3 regions of the Streptomyces sp. NPDC018833 genome follow, and region 2 is predicted to be linked to each of the others. Evidence: riboswitches for the same ligand, from Rfam matches in the RefSeq annotation. Region 2 holds a riboswitch; each other region holds the start of a gene.
The links. Region 2 has a riboswitch for cobalamin ahead of ACH5AF_RS32855 (cobalamin biosynthesis protein). Riboswitches for the same ligand answer to the same signal wherever they lie in the genome.

Region 1: linked by a shared signal. The riboswitch ahead of ACH5AF_RS27170 (ABC transporter substrate-binding protein) and the one ahead of ACH5AF_RS32855 (cobalamin biosynthesis protein) in region 2 are both predicted to bind cobalamin.
Region 3: linked by a shared signal. The riboswitch ahead of ACH5AF_RS22770 (ribonucleoside-diphosphate reductase subunit alpha) and the one ahead of ACH5AF_RS32855 (cobalamin biosynthesis protein) in region 2 are both predicted to bind cobalamin.

Annotation. Positions count from the first base shown of each region.
Region 1 is NZ_JBIRZM010000015.1:189,592-199,974, reverse strand. It holds gene ACH5AF_RS27195 (NUDIX domain-containing protein) at 176-343, opposite strand; gene ACH5AF_RS27190 (hypothetical protein) at 391-948, opposite strand; gene ACH5AF_RS27185 ((2Fe-2S)-binding protein) at 945-1,664, opposite strand; gene ACH5AF_RS27180 (ABC transporter ATP-binding protein) at 1,658-2,728, opposite strand; gene ACH5AF_RS27175 (FecCD family ABC transporter permease) at 2,725-3,828, opposite strand; gene ACH5AF_RS27170 (ABC transporter substrate-binding protein) at 3,825-5,060, opposite strand; cobalamin riboswitch at 5,287-5,472, opposite strand; partial or broken gene ACH5AF_RS27165 (histidinol phosphatase) at 5,528-5,668, opposite strand; gene ACH5AF_RS27160 (transposase) at 5,733-6,275, shown strand; gene ACH5AF_RS27155 (IS3 family transposase) at 6,197-6,916, shown strand; gene ACH5AF_RS27150 (DUF4189 domain-containing protein) at 6,924-7,610, shown strand; gene ACH5AF_RS27145 (hypothetical protein) at 7,615-7,776, opposite strand; gene ACH5AF_RS27140 (hypothetical protein) at 7,824-7,964, opposite strand; gene ACH5AF_RS27135 (hypothetical protein) at 8,140-9,066, shown strand; gene ACH5AF_RS27130 (bifunctional polysaccharide deacetylase/glycosyltransferase family 2 protein) at 9,063-10,383, shown strand, end outside.
Region 2 is NZ_JBIRZM010000024.1:38,648-49,030, reverse strand. It holds gene ACH5AF_RS32865 (anion permease) at 1-1,090, shown strand, start outside; gene ACH5AF_RS32860 (hypothetical protein) at 1,103-1,324, shown strand; cobalamin riboswitch at 1,471-1,613, shown strand; gene ACH5AF_RS32855 (cobalamin biosynthesis protein) at 1,703-2,653, shown strand; gene ACH5AF_RS32850 (cobyric acid synthase) at 2,650-4,158, shown strand; gene ACH5AF_RS32845 (putative cobaltochelatase) at 4,212-6,269, shown strand; gene cobO (cob(I)yrinic acid a,c-diamide adenosyltransferase) at 6,269-6,877, shown strand; gene ACH5AF_RS32835 (cobyrinate a,c-diamide synthase) at 6,871-8,322, shown strand; gene ACH5AF_RS32830 (ZIP family metal transporter) at 8,334-9,053, opposite strand; partial or broken gene ACH5AF_RS32825 (cobalamin biosynthesis protein) at 9,154-9,534, shown strand; gene cobC (Rv2231c family pyridoxal phosphate-dependent protein CobC) at 9,663-10,383, shown strand, end outside.
Region 3 is NZ_JBIRZM010000011.1:228,784-239,166, reverse strand. It holds gene ACH5AF_RS22790 (GntR family transcriptional regulator) at 1-157, shown strand, start outside; gene ACH5AF_RS22785 (DUF3311 domain-containing protein) at 384-665, shown strand; gene mctP (monocarboxylate uptake permease MctP) at 662-2,296, shown strand; gene ACH5AF_RS22775 (Uma2 family endonuclease) at 2,361-2,945, opposite strand; cobalamin riboswitch at 3,052-3,185, shown strand; gene ACH5AF_RS22770 (ribonucleoside-diphosphate reductase subunit alpha) at 3,324-5,714, shown strand; gene ACH5AF_RS22765 (ribonucleotide-diphosphate reductase subunit beta) at 5,714-6,748, shown strand; partial or broken gene ACH5AF_RS22760 (D-Ala-D-Ala carboxypeptidase family metallohydrolase) at 6,826-7,106, opposite strand; gene def (peptide deformylase) at 7,140-7,772, opposite strand; gene ACH5AF_RS22750 (tetratricopeptide repeat protein) at 7,855-8,835, opposite strand; gene ACH5AF_RS22745 (metal-dependent phosphohydrolase) at 8,953-10,275, opposite strand; gene ACH5AF_RS22740 (HD-GYP domain-containing protein) at 10,272-10,383, opposite strand, start outside.

The DNA.
Region 1 (10,383 bases), on a different contig from region 2:
GCTGTCCGAGAGGGCGCCCACCGTTCGAACGCGGTGGTGCGGACCAGGAAGTAGTCGTTGAGTACGCCGCCACGGTCACGCGCATACGCAGAACCAATGAGCCTTTGTTGCCACGCATGCCGCAGGGGGCCGTCGAAGACGAGTCCGAGTCCGACTTCCTCGTACAGCTCGCCTTTCAGCGCCGGTGCATCGACTCGCCCTCCTCGACGCCACCTCCAGGAGCCACGCAGACAACCTCGCCCGGAAGTGCGCACCGGCAGAGTAGAACGCGATCCTCCTCGTCCAGGACGACCGCGCGGGTACCGAGTGACGTAGTTTCAGCGGGGCGACGTCTGAACTCCATTCATCGGCCGCCTTGGAATGAAAAGGGTCGCGGGCGTCGGACAGCGGTCAACCGCTGTGCTTGAAGCCCTTGCCAGTGCGGTCAAGCGGGTCGGCAGGCAGGGAGAGGAAGCGGGCCCGCAACGCGTCCCACGCGTTGAGCCGGGTGAAGTCGGGGGTGTCGAGAAGTTCCTGGCGGTCGGTGAGGAAGGGGTTGGGCAGCAGGACGGTCATCATCTGTTCGTCGCGGCCGTTGAACAGGCGGGCTCCCCAGCTGACGGGGCTGCCGTCGGAGCTGATGGTGCGGTAGAGCTCGGCGCGGGAGCAGCGGCGGATGCGGCCCAGTTCGGGGCCGGAGGCAGTGTGCTCGCCGATGCACAGGTGGAAGTGCCAGGCGCCGAAGTCGACGGTGATGTAGCCGTCGTTCATGGTGATAGCGGTGGGGGCGCCCGGGGCGCCGACCTCCCAGGCGGCGCCTTCGACGATGGGCCCGAAGTGGATGTGCTGCCAGTGGTCGGTGAAGACGGTGGTGATGAGGTCGAGGAGGGTGGCCTCGTCGACCGGGAGGGGCCAGACATGCTGGGTACCGCCGCCGGGGGTGTCGACGACGGTCGGCTCGGTGGTCATGAGGTCTTCTCCTTGGTGTTGAGGACGCAGTCGCCGCAGGTGCCCGCGCCCGGCACGCGGTAGTACAGGCAGCAGCTGCGGCGTCGGAAGGCGAGCGGCTCGGCAGGGGTGGTGCGGTGCGTGCCGGCCCCTGCAAGTGGAGGCTGGTCCAGCAGGGCGTGGACGAGTGGTACGACGGGGAAGAGGGAGTTCGGAGCCCTGGCGAGCAGGACGCGATGGGCCCCGATCAGCGCCGAGGCGGCGTTGCCGCGCAGGGTGTGCGGGGACACGCCGGACGCGCGCCGTACAGCGTCGGCCCAGGGGACCAGGTTCTGGACGATGACGGCGTGGTGCAGGGCCGGGTGTGGTTCCCGGTCCACTTCTCGCGGGTCCGGAAGCCACAGGTCGAGGGGGCCGGAGGCGGGCATGCGCCACCACAGCCGTTCGGGACCCAGATTGGGGACACGGCCGGTGAGCGTGGCGCAGGCCAGGGCGATCGACCAGAGCCGGGAGGCGGTGCCCAGGTGCAGGGTGGACGCGGCCACCCTGAGCTGGTCGGTGCCCAGCCGCCCGGCAACGACTCGTACGCTTGCTTCCAGTGCGACGGGGTCGGCGTACAGGTCGGTCATCGGCCGGAAGCCGTGCGCCTGGGGGCGGGGGCCGGTGGTCACCGCGAAGTAGGGGCCGATCGCGGAGACCCGCGCCAGGACGTCGGAGGTGATGCCCGCGTTCACCATGTCCGTACCGTCCGCGTCAGTTCTTGGAAGCCGAGGACGCGGGCGACCTGTCCGTCCGGTCCGGTGAGGGTGAGCCGGTCCGCTCCTCCCCAGCTCACCCGTGTGGTGGCGGCCGGGTCGCCCGGGGCCGCGACGGCCAGTCCTTCGCGGGCGAGGGCGCGTTCGAGGAGCGGAAGCACATCGGCCGGCGCGTCCACCGCCACGTGAGCGCGTGCGGTGCGGCGCAGGCCGAACGTGCCGGACACCGCGTCGAAGGCGAGATGGTCGGCGTCGAAGGCGGCGGCGACGGCGCCACTGCGGATCAGGTCCTCGGGTGCCCCGGCGTGGACCCCGGATTCGCGGTCGACGAGCCACACCGCGTCGGCCACCCGCAGTGCCAGCTCCAGGTCGTGGGTGCTGACCACGACGGTCAGGCCCTTGTCCCGGGCGAGGTCGCGCAACAGAACGGTGAGTGCCACCCGTGAGGGCACGTCGAGGAAGGCGGTCGGCTCGTCGAGGAGGAGGACATCGGGCTCCTGGGCGAGGGCGCGGGCCGTCAGGACGCGCTGGCGTTCGCCGTCGGAGAGTTCGGCGGCCGGCCGGTCCGCCAGATGCCCCGCGCCCACCGCCTGCAGCGACCAAGCGACGGCCGCGTGGTCCGCGGCTGTGAGGCGGCCGGTGAATCCGGTGTGCGGGTGTCGGCCGAGCCCGGCCAGTTCCCGTACGGACAGCAGCCCGGCGTCCACCCGGTCGGTCAGGACAACTGCCAGCCGGCGGGCGAGAGTGGTCGGCGGCTGGTGTGCCAGGTCCGCCCCGCCGATGTGTATCCGGCCGTCGAGTGGTGGCAGGAGACCGCACAGGGTGCGCAGCAGCGTGGATTTGCCCGCGCCGTTGGGCCCGAGGAGCACGGTCAGTTCGCCGACTCGCGCTTCCAGGTTGAGGCCCGACAGCACGGCCCGGTTCGCTCCGCGCCCGCGCGGCGACCGGGTCCTGTAGCCGACGGCGAGCCCTTCGGTGGCGAGACCCTCGGGGCGGTCCTGTCGGTCGGCCGTGTCCGTTACGGGTTCGGTCATGGTGTCGGTCACGAGGCCACCCCTTGTACGCCGCGACGGCTGCGGATCAGGAACGTGATGACGACGGGGGCGCCGAACAGCGAGGTGATGGCGTTGAGCGGCAGTACGGAGTCCGTGCCGGGCGGCTGGCTCAACAGCGCGCAGGCCAGCGCGAGGAACGCCCCGGCGAGCATGGACGCCGGGATGAGCGCCCGGTGGTCCGAGGTCCCCAGCGCCACGCGCGTCAGGTGCGGGACGGCCAGGCCCACGAAGGCGATCGGGCCGCAGAACGCCGTGGCCGCGCCCGCGAGCAGCGCCGTGCCGAACAGTGCCAGATCGCGGCTGCGCCCCACGTTCAGCCCCATGGTGCGGGCGTAGTCCTCGCCCAGCAGCAGGGCGTTGAGACGTTTGGCGGTCAGCAGCGCCGTGAGCAGGCCCGCGCCGATGACGGGCAGCATCACCTGGAGGTCGGGCCAGGTGGTGGCGCTGAAACTGCCCAGGCCCCACATGACGAACTGCTGGGCGCGCTCGGGCCGGGCGTAGACGAGCATCACGCCGACCACCGCGGTGGCCGCCGAGCCGATCATGACGCCGATGACGAGCAACGTGACGGCCGACCGCACCCACCTGGAGATCAGCAGGACGAGGGCCAGCACGGCGGCGGCGCCGAGAGAGGCGGCGATGACGACGCCTACGCGCCCCAGGCCGGCCAGGTCTCCGGTGAAGCTGCCGGCGACGCCGCCGGTGCCGACCACCACGGCGGCGACGCCCATGCTGGCACCCGAGCTCACCCCTAGGGAGAACGGATCGGCCAGCGCGTTGCGGAACAGGGTCTGCATCTGCAGGCCCGCCACCGCGAGGGCGGCCCCGACGCCGGCGGCGGTCAGCGCGCGCGGCAGTCTGACCTCTTCGACGATCACGGTCCAGCGCGGGTCGTCGGCGGTGGCACCGAACAGGATCCGCACCACGTCCGCCACCGGCACCGGATGGGAGCCTGTCGCGAGGGTGAGCACAAACAGCACGGCGGTACCGACCGCGAGAGCGAGGACGACGGAGAGGCGCCGCCGTCCCGGCCGCGCGGCGCGCGGGGCGTCCGGGGCGGCGGCCGACGCCAGGGTCATGTGCGTCGTCACGCCTTGGGCACCTGCTGGTAGAAGGTGAACGTGTGGTCCTTCGCCTGGTCCGGGTGCATCAGCGCGAAGAGGTCGGCAAGGACGAGGTCCGGGCGCAGCACACCGCGCTCGAAGTAGTCGTTGCCGCCGCCGGGGCCGAGCGCCTTGGTGTTCGTCCAGACCCCACCGTCGGACACGGCCTTCAGCTGCCCGTACCGGCTGTCGGCCTTCACCGCGTCGGCAGTGGACTTCCACTGCTGGTCGGCGATCCAGACCGGGGCTTGGCCGCCTTTTGCGTACACGGCCTCGAAGTTGAGCTGGAGGCCGCCGGTGCCCGGATCGCCGGCCCACGGGTAGGTGCCGCCCGCGTCCTTGATCAGTTGGGCCGCGTAGCTGCTGCCGGCGGGCATGGACCAGGTGCCCTGGTACATCGTGCCGGGCAGGACCTCCACGGGCTTGCCCGCCTTGACCGCTTGCGCGCCCTTTTCGGCGACCTTCCGGTAGTCGCCCTCGATGGTGCTGAACACCTCGCCGGCGCGCTGCTCCGCCCCGGTGAGCGCGGCCATGGCCTTGACCCACTCGGCGCGGCCGAGCGGACTCGGCTCCAGCCACTCGGCGTTGGCGACGACAGCGATGCCGGCCTGACGCAGCTTGGGGTACTGCGGGTCGTCGGTGCCCTGGGTCATCAGGACGTCGGGCTTGGCGCCGATGACGGTCTCGGCGTTGAGTGTGCGGTCCTTGGCGTACTCGGTGACCTTGCCTGCCTTCACCCCCTCGATCACCTCGGCGGAGGAGATGGCCGTGGCGCTCGCGACACCGGTCAGCACGCCCAGGGTTCCGGTCTCGGTCAGCAGCGGAAGGTGGGTGGTGGAGGCGGAGTACAGGCTCTTGACGGGAACGGAGACCTGCTGTGCGGACGCCAGGTCACCGGTCAGCTTTGGCTTCGGCGCACCGCACTTGACCAGTACGTATGACTCGGGCTTGCCCTTGGGGAAGGGCTCCTTGACGGTGAGGACCTGGTAGCTCTTCTCATACCGGAGGGAGAAGTTCTTGGCGTGCTTCACCGTCGACTTGACCGGGAAGTAGTCCTTGGCCGGGTCGAAGTCCTTGATGCAGCCCTTCCCGGCGGTCTTTGCCTTGGCGTCGGCGGGTGGGCCGGAGTCACCGCCGCATGCGGTGAGTGTGAGGGCGGCGGTCAGGCAGGCTGCCGCGGCGACCAGACGGCGGCCGGGCATGAGGGACCGTACGGACAAGGTGACTCCTGGTGGCGTGCGTGGGCAGCGCGTACCGGCATTCCGATGCGCGTGATGCGGTGTACGGGAAGGAATCCGCTGGGGGCGGTTCTTCAGTCCCTTGGGGAACGGGCCCGTGCGTTAAGCCAGGCAGGCCGACTCCGCAGAACCACGGGCAGCACCTGGCTGCCACCGCACATATGCAGGCACACGAGTGCCACCGCCTCTCCTGGGGAAATCCGCCCCGTACATCGAGGTGCGACGGCGTGAGTCTCCTGACTCGGGATCACAGCTTCTCCGGCCTTCCCACTCCCGGATGGGGTGGTGGCCATGGGTGGAGTCGCTCCCCTTACACAGTGGCGGTACCGTGCCGGAATCTCACCGGCTTCCTCGTTCCGCCGTCGCTTGTCGGACGGAAGCATCGCAGAACCGGCCCCGGCCCGCCAGACGCACCTCTGTGCGATCAGCCACAGCCGTAAGTGCAGCCATCACGACAAGGAGTGCTCTGCCCCGGTCGGCGCGGCCGGGTGAGGCTCGCCGGGGAGGAAGGTCACCTGGGGCGCGCCCGTGCGCGGATGGGCGGTGACCTCGCTCGTCACGCCGTAGACCTGGGCCAGGAGTTGGGGTGAAGCTTCCCCTTGATCGTGGACACCTGGAGACTGGGACTTGAGGTTCCAGAGGAAGTAGCACCAGGTGGGAAGCAAGTACACGAAGCGGTACTCCGAGGAGTTCAAGGGGGACGCTGTCGCGCTCGTCGACTCCTCGGGCAAGACGGTCACTGCGGTCGCGGGGGAGTTCGGCATCAGCTCCGAATCCTTGCGCGGCTGGTACCGCGAGGCCAAGACGGACCGGGGCGAGGGCACCCCCGGCGAGTTGACCAGTGCCGAGCGCGAGGAGCTCAAGCGGCTGCGCAAGGAGAACCGCGAACAGCAGCAGACGATCGAGATCCTGAAAAAAGGCGACCGCCTTCTTCGTGAAGGAGAACGACCGGTGAGCGAGTTGTACCGGTTCATCCATGCGGAGAAGGCGAACTACCCGATCGTTCTGCTGTGCCGGGTGCTGCATGTGGCCCGCTCCTCCTGCTACGCCCGGCGCGAGGCGAGGCCGCCCCTCGCGCCCGGCAGTCCGCCGACGACGCGCTCGCGCACGAGATCACGGTGCCGCACCTCGCTTCCCGTCGCGCCTACGGCGTTCCGCGCATCCACGCCGAGCTGCGGCGTCGGGGGCGCGGGGTGAACCGCAAGCGCGTCGCCCGCGTGATGCGCGAGCGCGGCATCCGCGGCGTCACCCGCCGCAAGCGGTGCTCGCTGACCCGGCCGGATATGAAGGCGAAGCCGGCCCCGGACCTGATCGGCCGCGACTTCCACGCCGAGCGCCCCGGCACCGAGCTGGTCGGCGACATCACCTACCTGCCCACCGCGGAGGGGTGGCTCTACCTCGCCTGCCGGCTGGACCCGGCCACCCGCGAGGTTGTCGGCCATGCCATGGCCGGCCACCACCGCGCCGAACTCGTCGTGGACGCCCTCGACATGGCTCAACGACGCGGCGGACCGGCGCCCGGCCGCGTGGTCCACAGTGATCGCGGCAGCGAACACACCTCGGCCCAATTCCGCGATCACGTATGGAGGTTGGGGCTACGGCAAAGTTGCGGGCGCACCGGGGCATGCTTCGACAACGCCGCCGCGGAAAGTTTCTGGGCTCTCCTCGAAGAAGAGATCGGCACCCGCACCTGGCCCGACCGGGCCACCGCCCGCGCCGAGGTCTTCAACTTCATCGAGACCTTCTACAACCGCCGCCGTCTGCGCAAACACAAGACCTTCGGCTACCTCACCCCGGCCGAGACCCGGCAGCGGCATCAGCACACCCTCGCGGCATAACGAACGAGTGTCCAACGTCACGGCGAAACTTCACGGCACCCGCTTCCCTGGGGCCGGAACAGGCCCGGCGGGAAACCCGGGTGGTAAGTCGCCGGGCAAGGCCGCCGCAGGTGTCGCCGCCGCCATCGCGGGAGTGATGCTGGTGTTCGCGCTCGCGGAGGGCCACAGCACGTCGGGCGACGACTCCGACTCCTCCGCGATTCCCGCTGTTTCTGCCGATCCGTACGTGCCCGACGATCCAACGTATGGCGACTCCGCCGTCGATCCGGACGACACGGTGACCGAGGACCCGTCGACGGAGGAACCCGACCCCGATCCGCTGACCGACGATCCCGCCCCCGAAACGACGGAAGCCCCGGCCCCGCCACCTGCCCCGACCTCGCCACCTGCGCCGGCTCCACGGCCGAACTATTACGGCGCCATAGCCGTGGCGAGCAACGGCGCCTACGGCCGAGCTTGGGACTACAAATCCGCGAGTGCTGCGCAGCAAGCCGCACTGAACAGCTGCCCAGGCAGCTGCAAGGTCCTCGTGTCGTTCGCCAACAGCTGTGGCGCTGTGGCCTACAACCCCAACGCCCATCGCTACTGGGGTGGTCACGGCGCCAGTCAGACCGAAGCCAAGAACAACGCGATAAGCCATGCAGGCGGCGGGGATTGGATCACCGTGGTACGCACCACGCGGTATAACTCCTGAGCAGTCAGCTGATGCCATCCTGGAAGTCGCTGGTCAGGTCGGCTGGCTGGCGGGCCAGATAGCTCCTGACCAGGCCAAGGCGGTGAACCATCATGCGGGCGCTCAGCAGCCAGCCGCCCGCGGAGCGCGGGCCGGGCAGGGCCAGCAGGGTGTTTGCCGCATTCAACGCTCTCCGCCCTCCGGAGCTGGTTGGGCCCGGGCCCGTCGAAGCGCTCAAGCCTCTTGGTCGTCGTGCGGCTCGGCGAGACGGTCGTCGACCGCTTCCAGAAGCAGCTCGACCAGCTCCCGAGCTTCGGACGGCTCGGCGGCCGGCGTCGCGCCCTGGGCGTCGTTGCTGGGGAAGAGGTCGCCCAAGGTGCCGGAGGAGTACTGTCGGCGAACTCCCTCCCGGTCGAGGTGAATTGGGGCCGTTCTGTGTGAGGCTGGCAGTGATGTGTATCGGATGTCTGTTTGGGGAAGAGTAGGTGATTCATGTGGTTCTTTTCCTCGGCTACACGGTAGGTCCCCAGAACCTGTAAGCTCCGCGCCCATGCATTGGCACCCTGAGCGCGACGATGGTGCGTACGGCGTAGGCGGCGCGAATGGCGCACATGGCGCCAACCACACGAGCCACACGAGCCACACGAACCACGCGAACGGCGCTCTTGGCGTGTACGCCGGGAACGGCGCCTACCAGGAGGGTGGCCAGACCCGGGGCCTGCCGGTCGTGTACCACCCGTACGGCGACGGTGCCCAGGCCCATGACGGATACGCGGATCCGGCGGCGGCGTACGGGTGGCAGGAGCCGGCGGCGACCGGTCACGGCATCGCGCCCGGCGACGCTTACGGCCAGCCGCAAGGCACGTACGTGGACGGTCACGCTTCTTACGGGGACGGTCGCGACACCTATGAGGGGGGCCACGGCCGCCAAGGAGCCGACCGGGAGCACGAGCACCTGCACGGAGACCGGGGAAACGCTTACGGCGCCGCCGACGACGACCGCGACGCCGGACACGACGACGGCTCGGTCTTCGTCGACCCATCGGGGCGCCGCGGACGGCTGGTCCGCCCTGTGGGCCTTGCTTTCGCGGCGGTCTGCGTGGTCTTCATCGCCGTCGTGATCGCGGGATTCTTCGGTTCGGCGCCCTCCGGCGGCCCCTTCTCGCTGCCCTGGGGCCAGGAGAAGAACGAGGAACAGAAGCAGAGTCAGGACCAGAAGCAGGAGGGGGAGCAGGACGGATCGGCGAAGGCCACGGAGGAGCCCGGCTCCACCGCCGGACCCGCCGCCGACCGGTCCGCCACGCCAGGGGAGTCAGCGGCCCCGAGCCCCTCGCTGAGCAGCTCCAAGACCGAGACCGAGGAAACCGGCACCGAGGCGCCCGCGACCACGGCGCCCTCCACCACGACCACGCCGGGCCAGGGGAACTCCGGCGACCGTCCTGGCCAGGGCCGGACGCCGACCAAGGGACCCAGGTGAGCCCCGTACCACGCAAGACCGGAACAAACCGTTCCACCGGCCGCAGCCGTTCCCCCCGCACCAAGCGCTCGCCCCGATCGTCCGCGAGGACCCGCTCGACGCGGACGGCACCGCCTGCGAGGACCAACCGGCATGCCCGGCAGCGCGATCCCCGCGCCCACTGGCTGCTGCTTCCGCTCGCTCTCGCGGTCGCTGCCACCGCGCTGCTGTTCAGCGGTTACGGGCGGCACGAGATAGCGCCTACCGCCGCCCCCGCACGCCACTGCACCGCTGCCGCCCCCGCAGCGGTACGCGAGGGTGGCCCCGTTCTCAGCGAGGTCGACGGAAAGCTGCGCAGCGCGCACCTCCCCGCCCGGACGGTCGCCCTCACCTACGACGGCGGCCCGGACCCCTCCTGGACCCCGCGTCTGCTCGACGTCCTGAGGAAGCATGGCGCCAAGGCCACGTTCTTCCTCACCGGCACCCAGGTCGCGGCCCACCCCGATCTGGTCCGCAGAATCCACCACGAGGGCCATCAGATCGGCTCGCACACCTACACCGACGCCGACCTCGCGCAGGTCTCTGCGGTGCGTGCGCGTCTCGAACTCGCCCTCACCCAGAACACCCTCGCGGGCACGGCGGGCACCGGCACCCGTCTGCTACGGCTGCCGCACACCGGGGAGACCGGTTCCCTGTGCGCCGACCAGTGGGATGCGGGCCGCCGCGCGATCGACGACGGCTATGTCCTGGTCACCGCGGATGCCGCCGACCGGAGTCCCAGGCAGGGGGTGATCCGCCAGTTCACCGGCTCCCGGGAGGCCGCCGACGCCACCGAGGAGATCTTGGCGTCCCCGGCCGACGGCCTGCGGTACACGACCGTCGGCGCCTCGCTGCGGACAGACGGCCTCGGCTACCCGGTGACGGCGGCCGCCGCGGCGAAGGGCACCGCCGTCGTCTGGGCGCAGAAGCTGTCCAGGGGTTTCACCGAAGCCATGGGCTGGCTGCTGGTGGCTGCGGGAGCGGTCACCGTGGCCCGCCTCGTGCTGCTGTTCACGGTCGCCCGTGTCCACGTACGCCGCACCAGGGCCGGACGGCGTCGCGGCAACCGGCTGCCGCGGGTCAACGATCCGGTCACCGTGATCGTGCCCGCGTACAACGAGGAGGCGGGCATCGAGGCGACGCTGCACTCGCTACTGGCGTCGACGCACCCGTACATCCAGATCATCGTCGTCGACGACGGATCGAGTGACCGCACCTTCGAGCTCGCCGAGTCGGTGAGAGCCCAGGACCCGCGGGTGATGGTCGTGCGCCAGGCCAACGCGGGCAAGGCGGCGGCTC
Region 2 (10,383 bases):
CGTTCTGAACCTCGTCGGTGCGTTCCTGTCCGTGGAGGTCGCCAAGACGATCTCCAGTGGCCTCGTCGACGAATCAGGCATCTCCCCTGAAGTCATCTTCGCGGCGCTCGTCGGCGCCATCCTCTGGAACCTGCTGACCTGGCTCATCGGTCTGCCGTCCAGCTCCTCGCACGCCCTGATGGGCGGCCTCATCGGTGCCACCGTCGCCTCCGCCGGTTTCAACGCGGTCAATGGCGGCGTCGTCATCACCAAGGTCCTGATCCCCGCGGTCGCCGCGCCCCTCGTGGCCGGTTTCGCCGCGTTCCTCGCCTCCCGGCTGACCTACAAGATCGGCAAGAACGCCGACCCGAAGGCCACGGCCAAGGGCTACCGCTCCGGGCAGATCGCCTCCGCCGGCCTCGTCTCGCTGGCGCACGGCACCAACGACGCGCAGAAGACGATGGGCATCATCACCCTGGCCCTGGTCGCCGGGAACGTCATCGCCCCGGGCTCCAACCCTCCGCTGTGGGTCATCGTCTCCGCCGGTGTCGCCATCGCCCTCGGCACCTACCTCGGCGGCTGGCGCATCATCCGCACCATGGGCAAGGGCCTGACCGACCTGCAGCCGCAGCAGGGCTTCGCCGCCCAGACCGGTGCGGCGAGCGTCATCCTCGCCTCCTCCAACCTCGGCTTCTCGCTGTCGACCACGCACTCGTGCTCCGGCGCGGTGATGGGCGCGGGTCTCGGCCGCAAGGGCGGTGTGGTCCGCTGGTCCACCGCGACCCGGATGTTCGTCGCCTGGGGTCTGACCCTGCCGGCCGCGGGTCTCGTCGCGGCGGGCTCGGAGTTCGTCACCAAGCAGGGTTCCTGGGGCGTCGCGGCCGTGGCCGTCTTCCTGGTCGCGTCCTGCGTCGCCATCTGGTTCGTCTCCCGCCGCCAGGTCGTCGACCACACCAACGTCAACGACGTCTCGGACGGGGAGCCGGCGGGCGTCGTCACCGCGGCCATCGCGGCCGTCACCCCGCCGCCCGCGGGCGAGCTCAAGACCACCATCCCGGCCCCGGCCACGCCGCCGGCCGACCCCGAGCCGGTCCGTCCGGCCACGGTGTAAGGAATCATCAGCATGAAGATCGACTGGGCAGCTCTCGGCTCCGTGTTCAGCGTGAGCCTGATCGCCACCGTCGCCCTGGTGGGCCTGTTCACCCTGGGCATCGTGGGCCTGACCAAGCACGAGACGGCGAGCGCGAACGGCGGATCGGCCACCATGGTCCGCACCGGCGCCTACGCCTGCTTCGCCCTGTGCGCCGCGGCCGTGACGTACGGGATCTATCTCATCGTCACCTGACTCCCGCTGACACCTGTCGTCCGCTGACGACGCCGTCCCGCTCGGAGCCGGGCCGGAGGCACCCCGTGTGCCTTCGGCCCGGCTTCGGCGCATCCGGGATGTGGGGCTTCGCACACTGTCCTGCCGCAGGTCAAGGGTGAGTTGACGGGCGTTCGCGGGCATGGTGGACTGCCGGGGCCAAATACGGCGGCAGAAGAGGAAGTCCGGTGCGAATCCGGCGCGGTCCCGCCACTGTCATCCGGCGCACATGCCGGGGAGCCAGGAACTCTCACCGCCGGTCACGTCGAACCAGGGCGCGGACCCTGAGTGAGGACCTCACCATGCCTGGCTGCCGTTCAGCCCTGTCCGTCGGACACCACCTGCGGGACCACTGACCCGATGCGTGCCGACCGTGTATTCGTGTACGGCGCCGCCGCCGGCCTCGCCAGTGACCTGCTCGTCGGCGACCCCCGCCGCGGGCATCCCGTGGCCGCCTTCGGGCGGGCCGCGGGCGCCGTGGAGCGCCTGCTGTGGCGCGACCACCGGGGCTGGGGCGCCCTGCACACCGCCGTGTGCGCGGGCGGCGCCGCGGCTCTGGGCGCGGTGGCGTCCCGTGCCGTGCGCCGCTCCCCCGTCGCGTCCGTCGCCCTGACCGCGGCCGCCACCTGGGCCGTGGTCGGGGGCACGACGCTGGGCCGGGAGGCCCGCGTCATCGGCGAGGCACTGGCCGCGGGGGATGTCGAGGCTGCCCGTGCGCGGCTGCCCCATCTATGCGGGCGTGACCCGCAGGCCCTGGACGAACAGCAGATCGCCCGTGCCGTCGTCGAGTCGGTCGCCGAGAACACCTCGGACGCCGTCGTCGGCGCGCTGGTGTGGGGCGCGGTCGCGGGTGTTCCCGGGCTCGTCGGCTTCCGGGCGGTGAACACGCTGGACGCGATGGTGGGCCACAAGTCACCGCGCCACCGGCGCTACGGCTGGGCCTCCGCGCGGCTCGACGACGTGGCGGGCTGGCCCGGCGCACGGCTCACCGCGGCGCTCGCCGCCGTGGCGGGCCCGGACCCACGCGGGGCGGTCCGCGTGTGGCGCGCCGACGCGGCGAAGCATCCGAGCCCCAACGCGGGCCCGGTGGAGGCATCGTTCGCGGGCGCGCTCGGCGTACGGCTGGGCGGGACCCTGTCGTACGGGGGCCGCGTCGAGCACCGGCCTGTGCTGGGCGGGCAGGGCCGAGCGGTGGAGTTCGGCGACATCGACCGGGCCGTGCGGCTGTCGCGGCGTATCGGAATGCTGACGCTCGTGGCGTGCGCGGGAGCGCGGCTCGCCTACGGGGCCATGAGGGGGAGGCGTACATGAGCGGTGGCGGACTGCTGGTCGCGGGGACCACGTCGGACGCGGGCAAGAGCGTCGTCACCGCCGGGATCTGCCGCTGGCTGGTGCGGCGCGGGGTGAAGGTCGCGCCGTTCAAGGGCCAGAACATGTCACTGAACTCGTTCGTGACGCGCGAGGGCGCGGAGATCGGACGGGCGCAGGCGATGCAGGCGCAGGCGGCCCGCGTGGAGCCGACCGCGCTGATGAACCCGGTGCTGCTCAAGCCCGGCAGCGACCGCTCCAGTCAGGTCGTGCTGATGGGCCGGCCGGTCGGCGAGCTCAGCGCGAGGGGCTATCACGGCGGCAGGCAGCGGGAGTTGTTCGAGCCGGTTCTGGCGTGCCTGGAGGAGCTGCGGGGCACGTATGACGCGGTGATCTGCGAAGGGGCGGGCAGTCCGGCCGAGATCAATCTGCGGCGCACGGACATCGTGAACATGGGCATCGCGCGGGCCGCGCGACTGCCGGTGCTCGTGGTCGGGGACATCGACCGGGGCGGGGTGTTCGCGCAGTTCTTCGGGACGACGGCGCTGCTGGCACCCGAGGACCAGGCGCTGGTCGCCGGCTACCTGGTGAACAAGTTCCGCGGGGACGTGACGCTGCTGGAGCCAGGACTCGACATGCTGCACGGGCTCACCGGGCGGCGGGCGTTCGGCGTCCTGCCCTACGCGCACGGCCTCGGCATCGACGAGGAGGACGGGCTGCGGGTGTCGCTGCGCGGGGCGGTCAGGGAGTCGGTCGTGGCTCCGCCGGTCGGCGATGACGTGCTGCGGGTCGCCGTGTGCGCGGTACCGCTGATGTCGAACTTCACCGATGTGGACGCGCTGGCCGCCGAACCGGGTGTCGTGGTGCGCTTCGTGGACCGCCCCGAAGAACTGGCGGACGCCGACCTGGTGGTCGTCCCGGGCACGCGCGGCACGGTACGGGCGCTGGCGTGGCTGCGGGAGCGCGGGCTCGCGGACGCTCTGGTCCGGCGGGCGGCGGAGGGCAGGCCGGTGCTGGGCGTCTGCGGCGGCTTCCAGATCCTGTCGGAGCGCATCGAGGACGAGGTCGAGTCGAAGGCCGGTGCCGTCGACGCACTCGGACTGCTGCCCGTGCGGGTGCGGTTCGCGCACGAGAAGACCCTTGCGCGCCCCGTCGGCGAGGCGCTCGGCGAGCGGGTGGAGGGCTACGAGATCCACCATGGCGTCGCCGAAGTCCTCGGCGGCGAGGCGTTCCTGGACGGCTGCCGGGTCGGGTCGGTGTGGGGCACGCACTGGCACGGCTCCCTGGAGAGCGACGGCTTCCGCCGGGCGTTCCTGCGCCGGATCGCCGCACAGGCGGGCCGCCGTTTCGTGCCGGCGCCGGACACGAGCTTCGGTGCGCTGCGCGAGGAGCAGCTGGACCGGCTCGGCGATCTGATCGAGGAGCACGCGGACACGGACGCGCTGCTGCGGCTGATCGAGCAGGGCCCGCCGGACGGGCTGCCGTTCGTCCCGCCGGGGGCACCGTGAGCGCCCCGCGGGTCCCGTCCCCAGGTGACACCCCGTCACGTCAAGGAGTGAGCATGAGCACCCGTTATCCGTTCACCGCGGTCGTCGGCATGGACGACCTGCGGCTGGCGCTGCTGCTCAACGCGGTCAGCCCGGCGGTGGGCGGTGTCCTGGTTCGCGGAGAGAAGGGCACGGCCAAGTCCACCGCGGTGCGCGCGCTGGCGGACCTGCTGCCGCCGGTGCCGGTGGTGGCGGGGTGCCGCTTCGCCTGCGATCCGGCCGCGCCCGATCCCCGGTGCCCGGACGGACCGCACACGGACAGCCCGGCGCAGCACCGGCCCACGCGCATGGTCGAACTGCCCGTCGGCGCCTCCGAGGACCGGCTGGTCGGGGCGCTCGACATCGAGCGAGCGCTCGCGGAGGGGGTGAAGGCCTTCGAGCCCGGCCTGCTGGCGGACGCGCACCGCGGGATCCTGTACGTCGACGAGGTCAACCTGCTCCACGACCACCTGATCGACCTGTTGCTGGACGCCGCGGCCATGGGCGCCTCCTACGTGGAGCGCGAAGGCGTCTCCGTACGGCATGACGCGCGCTTCCTGCTCGTCGGGACCATGAACCCCGAAGAGGGCGAGTTGCGGCCGCAGTTGCTGGACCGCTTCGGCCTGACGGTGGAGGTCGCAGCCTCCCGGGACCCCGACCGGCGGGTGGAGGTCGTACGCCGCAGGCTGGCGTACGACGAGAACCCGGCGGGCTTCGCGGCGCGCTGGGCGGACGAGGAGGCGGCGCTGCGGGACCGGATCGTGGCGGCGCGGGAGCTGCTGCCGCGCGTGGTCCTCGGTGACGGGGTGCTGCGTCAGATCGCGGCGACCTGCGCGGCCTTCGAGGTGGACGGCATGCGCGCGGACATCGTGATGGCGCGTACGGCGACGGCGCTGGCCGCGTGGGCCGGCCGCCGTGAGGTCACCCCCGACGACGTACGGCAGGCCGCGCTGCTCGCCCTGCCGCACCGCAGGCGACGCAATCCCTTCGACGCACCCGGCCTGGACGAGGACAAGCTCGACCGGACGCTGGAGGAGTTCGGCGAGGACGAGCCGGAGCCCGACCCGGACCCGGATCCCGGTCCCGGCGATGGCGGTCCCGGCGGCGGCGGGCCCGGCGGCGGGGGCGGGGTGCCTCCGCAGGGCCAGGGTCCTGACACGTCACCCGAGTCCGCCGAACACTCCGAGCCTTCCGAGGAGGCTCCGCGACCCACGCCGGCTCCAGGGGCCGGGAGCGGTGAGCAGCAGCCCGTACGGGCCTCGGAGCCGTTCCGCGCGAAGATGCTGAGCGTGCCCGGTCTCGGCGAGGGCGCATCGGGCCGCAGGTCCCGGGCGCGTACCGAGCACGGGCGGACGACGGGTGCCCGGCGGCCGCGGGGCGCACTCGGCAAACTGCACCTGGCGGCCACCGTGCAGGCCGCGGCGCCCCACCAGCGGGTCCGCGGGCGCAGCGGCCCCGGGCTGGTGGTGCGCCGGGACGATCTGCGGCAGGCCACCCGCGAGGGGCGCGAGGGCAACCTCGTGCTGTTCGCGGTGGACGCCTCGGGATCCATGGCGGCACGGCAGCGGATGAGCGCGGTCAAAGGCGCGGTCCTGTCGCTGCTGCTGGACGCGTACCAGCGGCGTGACAAGGTCGGGCTGATCACGTTCCGCGGGAAGGACGCGGAGCTGGTGCTGCCGCCGACGTCGTCGGTGGACGCGGCCGCGGCCCGGCTGGAGTCACTGCCCACGGGCGGCCGTACGCCCCTGGCGGCGGGCCTGCTGAAGGCGCGCGAGGTGCTGCGCGTCGAGCGCCTGCGGGACCCCTCGCGCCGCCCGCTGCTCGTCGTGGTGACGGACGGCCGCGCCACGGCACGGGGGGCGGGTGACGCGTTCGCGCTCGCCATGCGGGCTGCGCGGCTGCACGCCGCCGAGGGGACGGCATCGGTCGTCGTGGACTGCGAGTCCGGCTATGTACGGCTCGGTCTGGCCGGCACCCTCGCCGGCGAACTCGGCGGCACCGCCGTCACGCTCGACGAACTGCGCGCCGACTCGATCGCCGGTCTCGTCAAGGACGTTCGCTCCGTATCCGCCAACAGCAGAAGGGCCGCGTAATGCCCCAGGGACAGCCGTCCGTCGTACCGGACGACGGACTCACCACCCGCCAGCGCCGCAACCGTCCGCTCGTGTTCGTGCACACCGGCATCGGCAAGGGCAAATCGACCGCCGCGTTCGGGCTCGCGCTGCGGGCCTGGAACCAGGGGTGGCCGGTCGGGGTCTTCCAGTTCGTGAAGTCCGCCAAGTGGAAGGTCGGCGAGGAGAACGCGCTCAAGGTGCTCGGCGCGAGCGGAGAGGGCGGCACGGTCGCCTGGCACAAGATGGGCGAGGGCTGGTCGTGGATCCAGCGCCCCACGGCCGAGGGCGAGCTGTCCAACGAGGACAAGGCGCGCGAGGGCTGGGAGCAGGTCAAGCGGGATCTGGCCGCGGAGACGTACAAGCTCTACGTGCTCGACGAGTTCGCCTATCCGATGCACTGGGGATGGATCGACACCGACGAGGTCGTCGAGGTGCTGCGCACGCGGCCCGGGACCCAGCATGTGGTGATCACCGGTCGCAACGCCCCGCAGAAACTGATCGACTTCGCCGACCTGGTGACCGACATGTCGAAGGTCAAGCACCCCATGGACGTCGGCCAGAAGGGCCAGCGGGGCATCGAGTGGTAGCACGTCTCGTCATCGCCGCGCCGTCCTCCGGCGCGGGCAAGACCACGGTGGCGACGGGGCTGATGGCCGCGTTCGCCGGCCGTGGCCTCGCGGTCTCACCGCACAAGGTCGGCCCCGACTACATCGACCCCGGCTACCACGCGCTGGCCACCGGACGGCCGGGGCGCAATCTCGACGCGTACCTGTGCGGTACGGAGCTGATCGCGCCGCTCTTCGCACACGGCGCGCGCGGCTGCGAACTGGCGCTCGTCGAGGGCGTCATGGGTCTGTACGACGGCGCCGCGGGCCAGGGCGAACTGGCCTCGACGGCACAGGTCGCGAAGCTGCTGCGGGCGCCGGTGGTGCTGGTGGTGGACGCATCCTCGCAGTCGAGGTCGGTGGCGGCGCTGGTGCACGGCTTCGCGTCGTGGGACCCCGGAGTGCGGATCGGCGGGGTGATCCTGAACAAGGTCGCCACCGACCGGCACGAGCGTCTGCTGCGGGAGGCGCTGGAGGAGTCGGGCGTGCCGGTGATGGGCGTGCTGCGGCGTGCGGACGTCATGGCGACGCCGTCGCGGCATCTGGGGCTGGTGCCGGTCGCCGAGCGGCAAACAGATGCTCTTGACGCGGTCGCCGCCATGGCGGAGCGGGTGCGGGCCGGGTGCGACCTGGACGCGTTGCTGGCCCTCGCCCGGAGCGCTCCCGCCTTGCACGCGCAGGCATGGGACCCGGTGGTCCTGGGGCGGCCGCCGACCGCCGGTGGTCGGGGTGTGCCCACCCTCCCCCGGAGCTCCGCTCCGGAGGTGCCCGCGGTCCCACGCAACTCCGCCCCGGAGCTGCCCGCGGTCTCGCGGAACGACCGCCCGGCACCGGTCGTGGCGGTGGCAGGGGGCGCCGCGTTCACGTTCTCGTATGCCGAGCACGTCGAGCTGCTGAGGGCCGCCGGGGCCGAGGTCGTCACCTTCGACCCGCTCCGGGACGAGCAACTGCCCGACGGCACCCGCGGTCTCGTCATCGGCGGCGGCTTTCCCGAGGTGTACGCGCCCGAGCTGTCGGCGAACGAAGCGCTGCGCAAGGCCGTCGCCGAGCTGGCGCGGTCCGGTGCACCGGTCGCGGCCGAGTGCGCCGGGCTGCTGTACCTCGCCCGTTCCCTGGACGGAAAGCCGATGTGCGGGGTGCTGGACGCGGACGCACGCATGACGGGCCGGCTCACCCTCGGCTACCGGGAGGCCGTCGCCGTGGGGGACAGCCCCCTGGCCGCGGCCGGCACGCGCCTGCGCGGCCACGAGTTCCACCGCACGGCGTTGGAACCGGGGGCCGGGCCGACGCCCGCGTGGGGCATGGTCCGTCCGGAGCGCCGGGTCGAGGGCTTTGTGCAACAGGGCGTGCATGCCAGCTATCTGCACACGCACTGGGCATCGCGGCCCGAGGTCGCCGCCCGGTTCGCCGAGGCGTGCCGGGCATGACGCGGGCGGGTTCACTCGGCGAGGCCGACCACCAGCCAGATGAAGCCGACGCCGCCGATCGTGCACAACAGCGTGGAGCGGGCGGGGTGTTCGTGGTGCGCCTCGGGCAGGATCTCGGCGGCCGCGAGGTAGAGCAGCGCGCCGCCGAAGAATCCCAGGTAGCTGCCGAGAAGTTCCTCAGGAAGAGTGAACAGCAGGGTGGACGCCGCGCCGATCACCGGCGCGAGCGCGTCGGCGACGAGCATGGCGACCGCCTTGCGGCGGGTGTTCCCGTACAGGCTGGTGAGCGTGTACGTGTTGAAGCCGTCGGCGAAGTCGTGGGTGACGACGGCAAGTGCGACGGTGGCGCCCATGCCGCCGCCGACCTGGAAGGCGGCGCCGAGCGCGATGCCGTCCATGAGGCTGTGGGTCACCATCGCCGCGGCGGCCGTCAGGCCCACCTGCGGTACGCGGCGTTCCCCGCCGTGCGCGGCCTGCCGTACGGCCAGCAGCCGTTCCACGCAGTGGGCCGCGAGGAAGCCCCCGGCGAACAGCAGCAGCGCCTGCGGTACGCCGAACACCGGCCGGCCCGCCGCCTCGGTCGACTCGGGCAGCAGGTCGAGTCCGACCACGCCGAGCATGAGGCCCCCCGCGAGGCCCAGCACGAGGTGTCTGCGGTCGGTGACGCGGTGCGCCATCCAGCCGCCGAACAGCGTCATGAGAAACGCGCCGAGCGCGACGAACACCGCCATGCGCCCTTGCTAGCCCATCGCCCCGTCCCCGTGCACATCACTGCCGCGCCTGATTGACCCGGTTGCCCCGACCTTCGAGGAGTGCTCCATGACACGTTCGACCGCTCTCGTCGTCGGCCTGGGTGCGTCCCGCGGTGTGCCGGTGGAGGAGGTGGTGGAACTCGTCCTCGCGGCGCTGCGCGGGGCGGGCCTGGCGGCGGCCGACGTGGTCGAGGTCGCCACGCTCGACGTCAAGGCCGGCGAACCGGGGATCGTGGGCGCGGCCGGACGGCTGGGCGTTCCCCTGGTGACGTACTCCGCCGCGCGACTCGCCGAGGTCCCGGTCCGCGGACCGTCCGCGGCGGCGCTGGCCGCGGTGGGGACGCCGTCGGTCGCCGAGGCGGCGGCCCTGGCGGGCGGCGGCGAACTCCTGGTGCCCAAGCGCCGGTCGTGTCCGGTGGGACGGCCCGCGCGTGTGACATGCGCCATCGTGCGGAGACCGCGGTGTACGTCTCCGACATCTGCCGGTATCCGGCGGCAGGGGACATGATGACGGTCGTGCGTTCTTCAACCCCCCACACATCGAGGAGACCCCTGTGATCAGTCTTCCCGTACCGCTGCGCGGCGGCCATGTACACGCGCACTGACGACCGGGGCCACCCCGAGCACCCCGAGCACCCCGAGCGCTCCGAGCGCTCCGAGCGCTCCGAGCCCTCCAGCGAGCCGCACGACCTGCGGCACCACGGGGACGCCGAAGTCCGCGACGGCGGCGCGGACCTGGTAGACCTCGCGGTCAACGTCCGCACCGGCACGCCTCCGCAGTGGCTGCGAAAACGCGTCGCCGCGTCTGTGGCCTCCCTCGCGGCGTATCCGGACGGGCGCGCGGCACGGGCCGCCGTCGCGGCACGGCACGGCCTGCCGGCGGAGCGGGTGCTGCTGACGGCGGGTGCGGCGGAGGCGTTCGTCCTGCTCGCGAGGGCGCTGCCGGTGCGCAGGCCCGTCGTGGTGCATCCGCAGTTCACGGAGCCGGAGGCGGCGCTGCGGGACGCGGGCCACGAGGTGGGCCGGGTGCTGCTGCGGGAGGAGGACGGCTTCCGGCTGGACCCGGGAGCGGTGCCGCAGTCGGCGGACCTGGTCGTGATCGGCAACCCGACCAATCCGACGTCCGTCCTGCATCCCGCCGCGCGGATCGCCGAACTGGCGCGTCCGGGGCGGCTGCTGATCGTGGACGAGGCGTTCATGGACGCGGTGCCCGGCGAGGCGGAGGCGCTCGCAGGGCGCACCGACATACCCGGTCTGGTGGTGCTGCGCAGCCTCACCAAGACGTGGGGCCTTGCGGGGCTGCGGATCG
Region 3 (10,383 bases), on a different contig from region 2:
CGAGGCGGGCCTCCTCGGCACGGACGTGGGCCTGCCGATGCTGATGCTCTCGCGCCACTCCCTGGACGCGCAGGGCGAACCGGTGGAGTGGGTGCGCTCGGTGTACCGCGGCGACCGCTACAAGTTCGTCGCGAGACTCCAACGGCCCAAGGACTGAAGGCCGCTTTGCGGGCTCACGTCGTGGTCCGGCCGAGACCGTGGTTCCCACCTGACAGGGTGTCCGGCATGGCGTCGCAGCAGGTTGCGACGCCATGTCATGTTTTGCACAGTCATGGCGCGAAGTCGTTGCCGTACCGATATGCGGACGGGGGATGACGAGGCTCGAACGGCTCGCCTAGATTTCGTGCGCATTACACAGGTGACCAGTGAGGGGACGGAGCCGCATGTCAGCACTGCCCGAGGCACCGGACGCGCCTGAAGCGCCCGAAGCGAAACAACCGGTCGTCACACCGGTGCGCGTGATCATCGCCCTCTGCCTGTTCGCGCCCTTCGTGGCGATGCTCTGGGTCGGTTCCTACGCGAAGCTCGAGCCGACCTTCATCGGCATGCCGTTCTTCTACTGGTACCAGATGCTCTGGGTCCTGGTATCGACCGTGCTGACGATGATCGCCTACAAGCTGTGGCAGCGTGACCAGCGCGCTCGCAAAGGGGGTGCGTCCCAGTGAAGGACGGCGTGAACGGCGTCGCACTCGGCGTCTTCATCTTCTTCTTCGTGGCCGTGACGGTCATGGGCTTCCTGGCCGCGCGCTGGCGCAAGGCCGAGAACGAGCACAGCCTCGACGAATGGGGCCTGGGCGGCCGGTCGTTCGGCACCTGGGTGACCTGGTTCCTGCTCGGCGGCGACCTCTACACCGCGTACACCTTCGTCGCCGTCCCGGCGGCCATCTACGCGGCGGGCGCGGCCGGCTTCTTCGCCGTCCCCTACACGATCCTCGTCTACCCGCTGATCTTCACCTTCCTGCCGCGGCTGTGGTCGGTGTCGCACAAGCACGGCTACGTCACCACCTCGGACTTCGTCCGCGGACGCTTCGGCTCCAAGGGCCTGTCGCTGGCCGTCGCCGTCACCGGCATCCTCGCCACCATGCCGTACATCGCGCTCCAGTTGGTCGGCATCCAGGCCGTGCTCGACGTCATGGGCGTCGGCGGCGGCGAGGACACCAACTGGTTCATCAAGGACCTGCCCCTGCTGATCGCCTTCGGTGTGCTCGCGGCCTACACGTACTCCTCCGGCCTGCGCGCCCCGGCGCTCATCGCGTTCGTCAAGGACACGCTGATCTACATCGTCATCGCCGTGGCGATCATCTACATCCCGATCAAGCTGGGCGGCTTCGACGACATCTTCGCCAAGGCCGGAGAGGCGTACACCCAGATCAACCCGGCGACCGACAAGCCACGTGGTGCGCTGGTGCCCGGTGAGTTGGGCCAGTGGGGCTACGCCACCCTGGCGCTCGGCTCGGCGCTCGCGCTCTTCATGTACCCGCACTCCATCACGGCGACGCTCTCCTCGCGCAGCCGTGAGGTGATCCGCCGCAACACCACCATCCTGCCGCTGTACTCGCTGATGCTCGGCCTGCTGGCGCTGCTCGGCTTCATGGCCATCGCCGCGGGCGTGAAGGTGACCAACGGTCAGCTCGCCATCCCGCAGCTGTTCGAGAACATGTTCCCGGACTGGTTCGCGGGCGTCGCGTTCGCCGCGATCGGCATCGGAGCGCTGGTCCCCGCGGCCATCATGTCCATCGCCGCGGCCAACCTGTTCACGCGGAACATCTACAAGGACTTCCTCAAGCCCGACGCGACGCCGGCGCAGGAGACCAAGGTCTCCAAGCTGGTCTCGCTGCTGGTGAAGGTCGGCGCCCTGGCCTTCGTCCTCACCATGGACAAGACCGTGGCGATCAACTTCCAGCTGCTGGGCGGCATCTGGATCCTGCAGACGTTCCCTGCCCTGGTGGGCGGCCTGTTCACCCGCTGGTTCCACCGCTGGGCGCTCATCGCCGGCTGGGCGGCCGGCATGATCTACGGCACGGCCGCCGCGTACGGTGTGGCCAGCCCGACGCAGAAGCACTTCGGCGGCTCGTCGGCCGAGATCCCCGGCATCGGCGAGATCGGCTACATCGGCCTCACCGCGTTCGTGCTGAACGTCGTCGTCACCGTGGTCCTCACCTTCGTCCTGAAGGCGCTCAAGGCCCCCGACGGCGTCGACGAGACCAGCCCGTCCGACTACACGGCCGACGCGGGAGACCCCGGCGTCAAGACCGAGCTGCCGTCGGCCACGGCGGGTGCCCCCGGCGGCCACTGACGATCGCGTACGCAAGGGCCGTCGCGTCTCCCCGGGGGAGATGCGACGGCCCTTCGTCGTGCGGTCAGTTCACCCAGTCCTTGAGCTGCTCGGTCACCAGGGTGATGTCCACTGGTGCCGGCAGGCTGATGTCCTTGCCAAAGGGCACGGTGTGGGCGTTCTCGTAGCGCACGCCGTCGGGCTGACTGAAGACCGTCACTTCGCAGCTGTCCCGGTCGATCAGCAAGTAGACCGGGATGCCCGTCTGGGCGTACGAGCGTGGCTTCTCGACGCGGTCGCGTTCGTCGGTGTCCGAGTCGTACGAGGTGACCTCGACGGCCATGAGCACCTGGTCGGGGTCTGCCCACTCGCCTTGGCCGACGAAGGCGTCACTGGGAGCCAGGGAGCCGTCCGGCCTGGCCCGGCCCTTCCGGTACTCCTGCACCTTCAGGCCTTGGTCCGGATGGAGCCACAGCTCCGGACGCGCCTGCATGCAGATGCGCGTCAGCCACTGGATGATGCGCCCGTGATCCCCGTCCAGCACCGCTTTGCTCCTGAGCTTCCCGTCGATCAGTTCCAGACGCACGCCCTCGGTCGTGCGGGCCAGTATCCGGAAGACCTCGTCGAAGTCGTCGGTGTCCAGGTGCGGGCGATCGGTGGTCACGGTCATGGACCCTCCCTTCGTCCACCACGATAGCGAGGTTCACAGCTCACCGCCCGGCCTTCCGTTCGCCACGGAGACACAACATGTGGGGGCATGCGCAGCCACCCGCCCCCACATGTATGCTCATGCTCGCTGTCGCCGCAGGGGAATCCGGTGCGAATCCGGAACTGTCCCGCAACGGTGTGATCCGGTGCGCTTCGCCGTATCCGACAAGTCCGAGGACCTGCCGACGGTGCATCCGGCTCGACCGAACCGGGTGCCGAGACGTCCGGGCCTCGCGGTTGGGCCGGTGGACGCCATCAGTCGTGCTTGCCCGTACGCGGATCCGGCGACCGAATGGCCCCGCCCTCCGCCGGCCCAGAGCCGAGCGAGGGAGAGCACCACATGACCATCGCGCCAGCCGATCCGGCTTCAGGCACCGCAGACCGGACCGCGGACGGCCCCGGGACCGTACTTCTGCGGACCCTGACGGACCTCACCGCCGATCTGCCCGACGCCGACCCCGGCAGGGTCGCCGCAGCCGCGCTGCGCGGCCGGCACGCCGGATCCGACGCGGCCGAACTTCGCTCCCTCGCCACCGATGCCGCCGCCGGCCTCATCTCCGAGGACCCGGCCTACTCCCGTCTCGCCGCCCGGCTGCTGACCCGCACCATCGCCGACGAGGCTGCGGGTGAGGGCGCGGTGTCGTTCTCCGCCTCCGTCTCGGTCGGCCACCGCGAGGGCCTGATCGCCGACCGCACGGCCGCGTTCGTGGCCCGGCACGCCGCCAGGCTCGACGCACTGATCGACCCGGGTGCCGACGACCGCTTCGGCTACTTCGGCCTGCGCACGCTCTACAGCCGCTACCTCCTGCGCCACCCCATCAGCCGTCAGGTCATCGAGACGCCACAGCACTTCATGCTGCGCGTAGCCTCCGGCCTCGCCGAGACTGCATCCGATTCAAAGACGGGCAGCACCCGCGCGGTGGACGAGGTGGCCGACCTGTACGGCCTGATGAGCCGGCTCGACTATCTCCCCTCCTCCCCCACGCTCTTCAACTCCGGCACCCGCCACCCCCAGATGTCGTCCTGCTACCTGCTGGACTCACCCCTCGACGAACTCGACTCGATCTACGACCGCTACCACCAGGTCGCGCGCCTTTCGAAGCACGCGGGCGGCATCGGGCTCTCGTACTCCCGCATCCGCGCCCGGGGTTCGCTGATCCGCGGCACCAACGGCCACTCCAACGGCATCGTCCCGTTCCTCAAGACCCTCGACGCCTCCGTCGCCGCCGTGAACCAGGGCGGCCGGCGCAAGGGCGCCGCCGCGATCTACCTGGAGACCTGGCACGCGGACATCGAGGAGTTCCTGGAGCTGCGCGACAACACCGGTGAGGACGCCCGGCGTACGCACAACCTCAACCTCGCGCACTGGATCCCCGACGAGTTCATGCGGCGCGTCGAGGCCGACTCCGACTGGTCGCTGTTCTCACCGGCCGACGTGCCCGAACTGGTCGACCTGTGGGGCGAGGCGTTCGACGCGGCCTACCGCCGGGCCGAGGCCGCCGGCCTCGCCCGCCGGACCATTCCGGCACGCGATCTCTACGGCCGCATGATGCGCACGCTCGCGCAGACCGGCAACGGCTGGATGACCTTCAAGGACGCCTCCAACCGCACCGCCAACCAGACCGCCGAGCCCGGCCCGGTCGTGCACTCCTCGAACCTGTGCACCGAGATCCTGGAGGTCACCGACGACGGCGAGACGGCCGTCTGCAACCTCGGCTCGGTGAACCTCGGCGCCTTCGTCGAGCAGGGAGCCGACGGCGGGGGGATTGCCTGGGAGCGGCTGGACGCCACCGTCCGCACCGCGGTCACCTTCCTCGACCGAGTCGTCGACATCAATTTCTACCCGACCGAGCAGGCCGGGCGCTCCAATGCCAAGTGGCGCCCCGTCGGGCTCGGCGCCATGGGTCTCCAGGACGTCTTCTTCAAGCTCAGGCTGCCCTTCGACTCGGCCGAGGCGCGTGCGCTGTCCACCCGCATCGCCGAGCGGATCATGCTCGCCGCGTACGAGGCGTCCTGCGACCTCGCCGAGCGCAACGGCCCCCTGCCCGCCTGGTCCCAGACGCGCACGGCGCGCGGTGTTCTGCACCCGGACCACTACGGCACCGACGTGACGCTGAACTGGCCTGAGCGCTGGGCGGCCCTGCGCACGCGCATCGCCTCGACCGGCATGCGCAACTCGCTCCTCCTCGCCATCGCCCCGACGGCGACGATCGCCTCGATCGCGGGCGTCTACGAGTGCATCGAGCCGCAGGTCTCCAACCTCTTCAAGCGCGAGACGCTGAGCGGGGAGTTCCTCCAGGTCAACGGCTACCTGGTGGAGGACCTCAAGAAGCTCGGTGTGTGGGACGCGCAGACCCGCGAGGCGCTGCGCGAGTCCAGCGGCTCGGTGCAGGGCTTCACCTGGATCCCGGCCGAGGTGCGTGAGCTGTACCGGACGGCGTGGGAACTCCCGCAGCGCGGCCTGATCGACATGGCGGCGGCCCGCACGCCGTTCCTGGACCAGTCGCAGTCGCTGAACCTGTTCCTTCAGACCCCGACCATCGGCAAGTTGTCGTCGATGTACGCATACGCCTGGAAGCAGGGCCTGAAGACCACGTACTACCTGCGCTCGCGCCCGGCGACGAGGATCGCCCGCGCCGCCCAGGCGACCATCCCCGTACAGGCGGCACCCGACCCCGACGCCGTCGCCTGCTCCCTCGAAAACCCCGAGTCCTGCGAGGCCTGCCAGTAATGCCCGAGAACACCGCCAAGAACCTGCTCGATCCGGGCTTCGAGCTGACTCTCCGTCCGATGCGCTACCCGGACTTCTACGAGCGCTACCGGGACGCCATCAAGAACACCTGGACGGTGGAGGAGGTCGATCTCCACTCCGACGTGGCCGATCTGGCCAAGCTCTCCCCGGGCGAGCAGCACATGATCGGCCGGCTGGTCGCCTTCTTCGCCACGGGCGACTCGATCGTGGCCAACAACCTCGTGCTGACGCTCTACAAGCACATCAACTCCCCCGAGGCGCGGCTGTACCTGAGCCGCCAGCTCTTCGAGGAGGCCGTGCACGTCCAGTTCTATCTGACGCTGCTCGACACCTATCTGCCCGACCCGGAGGAGCGCGCGGCGGCCTTCTCGGCGGTGGAGAACATCCCGTCCATCCGCGACAAGGCGCAGTTCTGCTTCCGCTGGATGGCTGCGTTGGATGGAGAGGAGGGGGTGGAGAAGATCGACCGCCTGGAGACGAAGGCCGACCGCCGCCACTTCCTGCTCAACCTGATCTGCTTCGCGGCCTGTATCGAGGGTCTGTTCTTCTACGGCGCCTTCGCCTACGTCTACTGGTTCCGCTCGCGCGGCCTGCTGCACGGCCTGGCGACCGGAACGAACTGGGTGTTCCGGGACGAAACCATGCACATGAACTTCGCGTTCGAGGTGGTGGACACCGTCCGCAAGGAGGAGCCCGAGCTCTTCGACGACGAGCTCCGGCAGCAGGTCACGGACATGCTCGCGGAGGCCGTCGAGGCCGAGCTTCAGTTCGGCCGGGACCTGTGCGGCGACGGACTGCCGGGCATGAACACCGAATCGATGCGCGAGTACCTCCAGTGCGTCGCCGACCAGCGCCTCACACGCCTCGGCTTCCCTCCGGTGTACGGCTCGCAGAACCCGTTCTCCTTCATGGAGTTGCAGGGCGTCCAGGAGCTGACGAACTTCTTCGAGCGCCGCCCGTCGGCGTACCAGGTGGCGGTGGAGGGCTCGGTCGCCTTCGACGACGACTTCTGATCCGCTGCCGGAACAGTGCCGCGGCCCGCACCTCGCGTGAGGGAGGTGCGGGGCCGCTTCGTTCTGCACTGCCGCGGTCAGATGCCGCAGCTGGGCGCCGACCAGTAGCGGCTGCTGCGGTGGTCGACGTGCGTGTGGTCGTTGTGGCCCGGGTGGCCCGGACCCAGGATTCCGTTGAAGCCGTGGTAGCGGGCCTGCTGGCCAGCTTGCACAGCGAGTGCGGGCCTGCACCCAGGTCGGCCGCGTCGCCGTAGAGGTGGCGGCTGCTGGACGCGCCGCCGACCGCGTCATTGCAGGCGTACGAGCGGAAGCCGCTGGTCACGGTGATGGGCTGGTCACCGAGGGCGTGGCGCATGGCGCGCCGAACGGGGCCCTCGTGTGGTCGTACAGGTCAGTCGTTGGGGACGACCGCGTAGCGCGGGGTGCCCTCGGCCATCTGCTTCAGCGCGTCCTTGCGGTCACGCTTGGAGAGCCGGTCGATGTAGAGGTACCCGTACAGGTGGTCCGTCTCGTGCTGCAGGCACCGGGCGAAGTAGCCCGTGCCGCGCACCTTGATCGGGTTGCCCTGGGCGTCCTGACCGCGCACCACCGCGTAGTCGGGGCGGGCCAGTGAGGCGTACGCCGTCGGGACGGAGAGGCAGCCCTCGTTGGAGTCGTCGAGGTGGCGCTGCTCCGGGGGAAGCTCCTCCAGCACCGGGTTGCACACGACGCCGACGTGGCGCATGCCCTCGTCGTCGGGGCAGTCGTAGACGAAGACCTTCAGATCCACGCCGATCTGGTTGGCGGCGAGGCCGACACCCTCCGCAGTGCGCTGGCTGGCGAACATGTCGTCGATGAGAGCGGCGAGCTTGTCGTCGAACTCGGTGACGTCCTTGCACTCCTTGTGCAGCACGGGATTGCCCACGACCGTGATCGGGCGGGAGGTGCCGCGCTCGCGGTAGGCCCGCTCACGCTCCTCGCAGTTCTCCGTGTCCACGACGAAACCATCGTCGACCTGCTGGTCCGTCTCCTGCTGCGACGCCATGTCAGCCGTACGCCCTTCTCATTACCCGATCCCTGGGCCGGTGCCCGGTCACTTACGCGTCCGTACAGCCTACGGGCAGGCGTCAGCAGACTTCCTCGAGATCCCGCCATTCACGGCTGTCCGGGCTGTCCGCCACCCAGCCGTCCAGCAGCCCGCGCACCAGCCCGGCCGGCGCGGCGATACCGCATTCGCGCTCGGGCGACCAGAGGTCACCGGCCGTCCGGTGGCCCAGCGGCCCCGGGTGGCCCGGTTCGCTGTGGTCGTGCGGGTCGAGGTGCTCACCCTCGCCCTCGGCGCTCGGCATCACGCCCTCGGAGCAGGCGCGGCACAGCAGCCGGACGGAGGACGACCAGTCCTCGGCGGCGAACCCGGCATCGGCCGCGAGCTTCTCCAGCGCGTCCCGGTCGTTCTCGGTCGCCGCCTCCAGCAGCACGACCCACGTCGGTACGGGCGAGGGCGCCCACAGCTCTATCTCGTCGAAGACGGGGTAGGAGGGCCCCGCGCTGGTCGTCCGCTCGCCGTGCGGTACGCCGTCGTGCAGGACCACCTCACCCCAGCGCCGCCCGGACGAGGGCAGCGGGATGGACAGCACTTCTATCCGCGCGGGGTCGAGCCTGCGGCCCCAGACCACCTCGGCCTCGCCCTCGGGCGACAGCCGCACGGCGGCGCTGCCGAGGTCCATGCCCACCGGCTCACCGTTCGCGGCGGCGGCGCCCGGCACCTTCAGCCCGTAAGCCTGCCAGGCTCGGCGGGCCAGCGGCCAGTCCTGCAGGGCGGTCGCGGCGATGCCGACGTTCCACCAGTCCGGGGCGCCGCTCTCCTTGTCGAGGAGGGCGACGGCACGCAGTCCCGCGGCCCGCGCCTGCTCCCAGTCGTGGCGGAACTTGTGCAGCAGCGCCAGGTTGAACCAGGACTCCGAGAGCCAGGGCTCGAGATCCGCCGCCCTGGTCAGCAGCGCGCCGGCGTCCTCGTACCGGCCGTCGCCGATCAGCGTGAACGCGCGGTCCGTGGCCTGCCGCCACGAGGCGGACGGCCGATGCCGTACCTTCCCGAAGATCCTCACGATTCCCGCCTGCCGGTCGCTCGGGTGACTGTCCCGGACGCATACCTGAGTGCCCGCTTCTGTGCCTTCTTTCGCATCCAACCATGCCCGGTCGCAGGCTCGCTCATTACCCATGGGTTACCCAGGTGGCACCGCGGTAAGGCCGCCTCTGGCAAGGACTCTGGCAAGTGATTCCACGACCGCGGGCTCGTAATCGTGAGCCGTCCCGAGACGCAGCCGCTCCAGTGCGGCGAGCGCTCCGCCCGCGCTGCCGCCGCTCGCCTGGGCCAGGTCCTCGTACGCGTTCACCGTGCGGACGATCCGGGCGGGCAGGGACTGCTCCCGGTAGGGGTCGGCCTGCTGTTCCACCACGGCCGCGACGGCAGCCGGCACCCCGGTCCGGCGGACGACCGCGCCGCCGAGCAGCGCGATACGGCGCTGTTCGGCGACCGGCAGCACGGCAGTGGCCCCGTCCGGCACGGGGTCGACGAGGGACAGCTGCCCGATGTCGTGCATCAGGGCCGCGTGTTCGAGCACGCTCAGGTCAGGACCCGAGAGCCGCATCTCCCGGCCCACGGCCGTACTGAGCACGGCGACCCTGCGGGCGTGGCCGGGCGGGGTGTAGCCGGCGATCTCCGTGGCGCGGGCGAGGGAGGCGATGGTCTGGCGGTAGGTCGCGCGGACCGAGGCGTACCTGCGGAACGACAGCTGTGTCAGCAGCAGAGGCACGCAGAAGACGGGCAGCGCCCACAGGCCGGCGACGGCGACCGCCGGCGCCATCACGGCGCCGGTCGCGCAGACGGCGGAGCCGGTGCCGCGCAGCGCGCGCAGTTCGTCGCGCAGCAGCGGCCCGTACGGATACCGGGTGCGGGCCGCGAGGAGGGCGGAGGCCAGCACGGCGTCGCACAGCAGCGTGAGGACGAGCAGCACCAGGAGGAAGAGGGCGTGGAGGGGGCCGTGGCCGATGCGGTGCTCCCACGCGCCGGAGTGGTGCAGCGGCTGGAAGCAGACCGCGGCGAACCCGGCGGTCAGCACTCGCCGGGCCACATGGTCCAGGCCCGGTCCGCACCCGCGTGCGACATGGGGCACGGCCCCGGTGAGCACGCCCGCGACGACGACGGCGACGACCTGGAGGGGGCCGTGGCCGGTTGCCCGCCCGGCGCATTCGCCGAGGAGGGCGTACGCGAGGGCGCCGGCGGCGCCGAGCGGGGCGGGCTCCCGTGCCGACGGCTCCTCGAGCAGGGGCGGGGGCGCCCCGGGCGGAGCGGGCGGGAGGGCGCCCGGACCGGGGCGGGTCCCCCAGCGCGCGAGCTCCCCGACGGCGATGAAGATCCCGAAGGCGAGGGCGATCCCGGGCTCTGCCAGGCCGTGCCAGGCGACGCGGCCGAGGGCGGCGACGGTGACGGCGGCGGCGGCCGCGTACACGGCGACGACGGCCCTGACCGGCAGTGCCGCGGTCATCCGGTCCGCACCCGGCGCGGGGCGCGGGGCCCCTCCTCCCGCGCCGGAACCGGGGATACGGCCGGACCCGCCGGACCCTCATGTGACGCCGAGTCCGCGGGTGCCGCC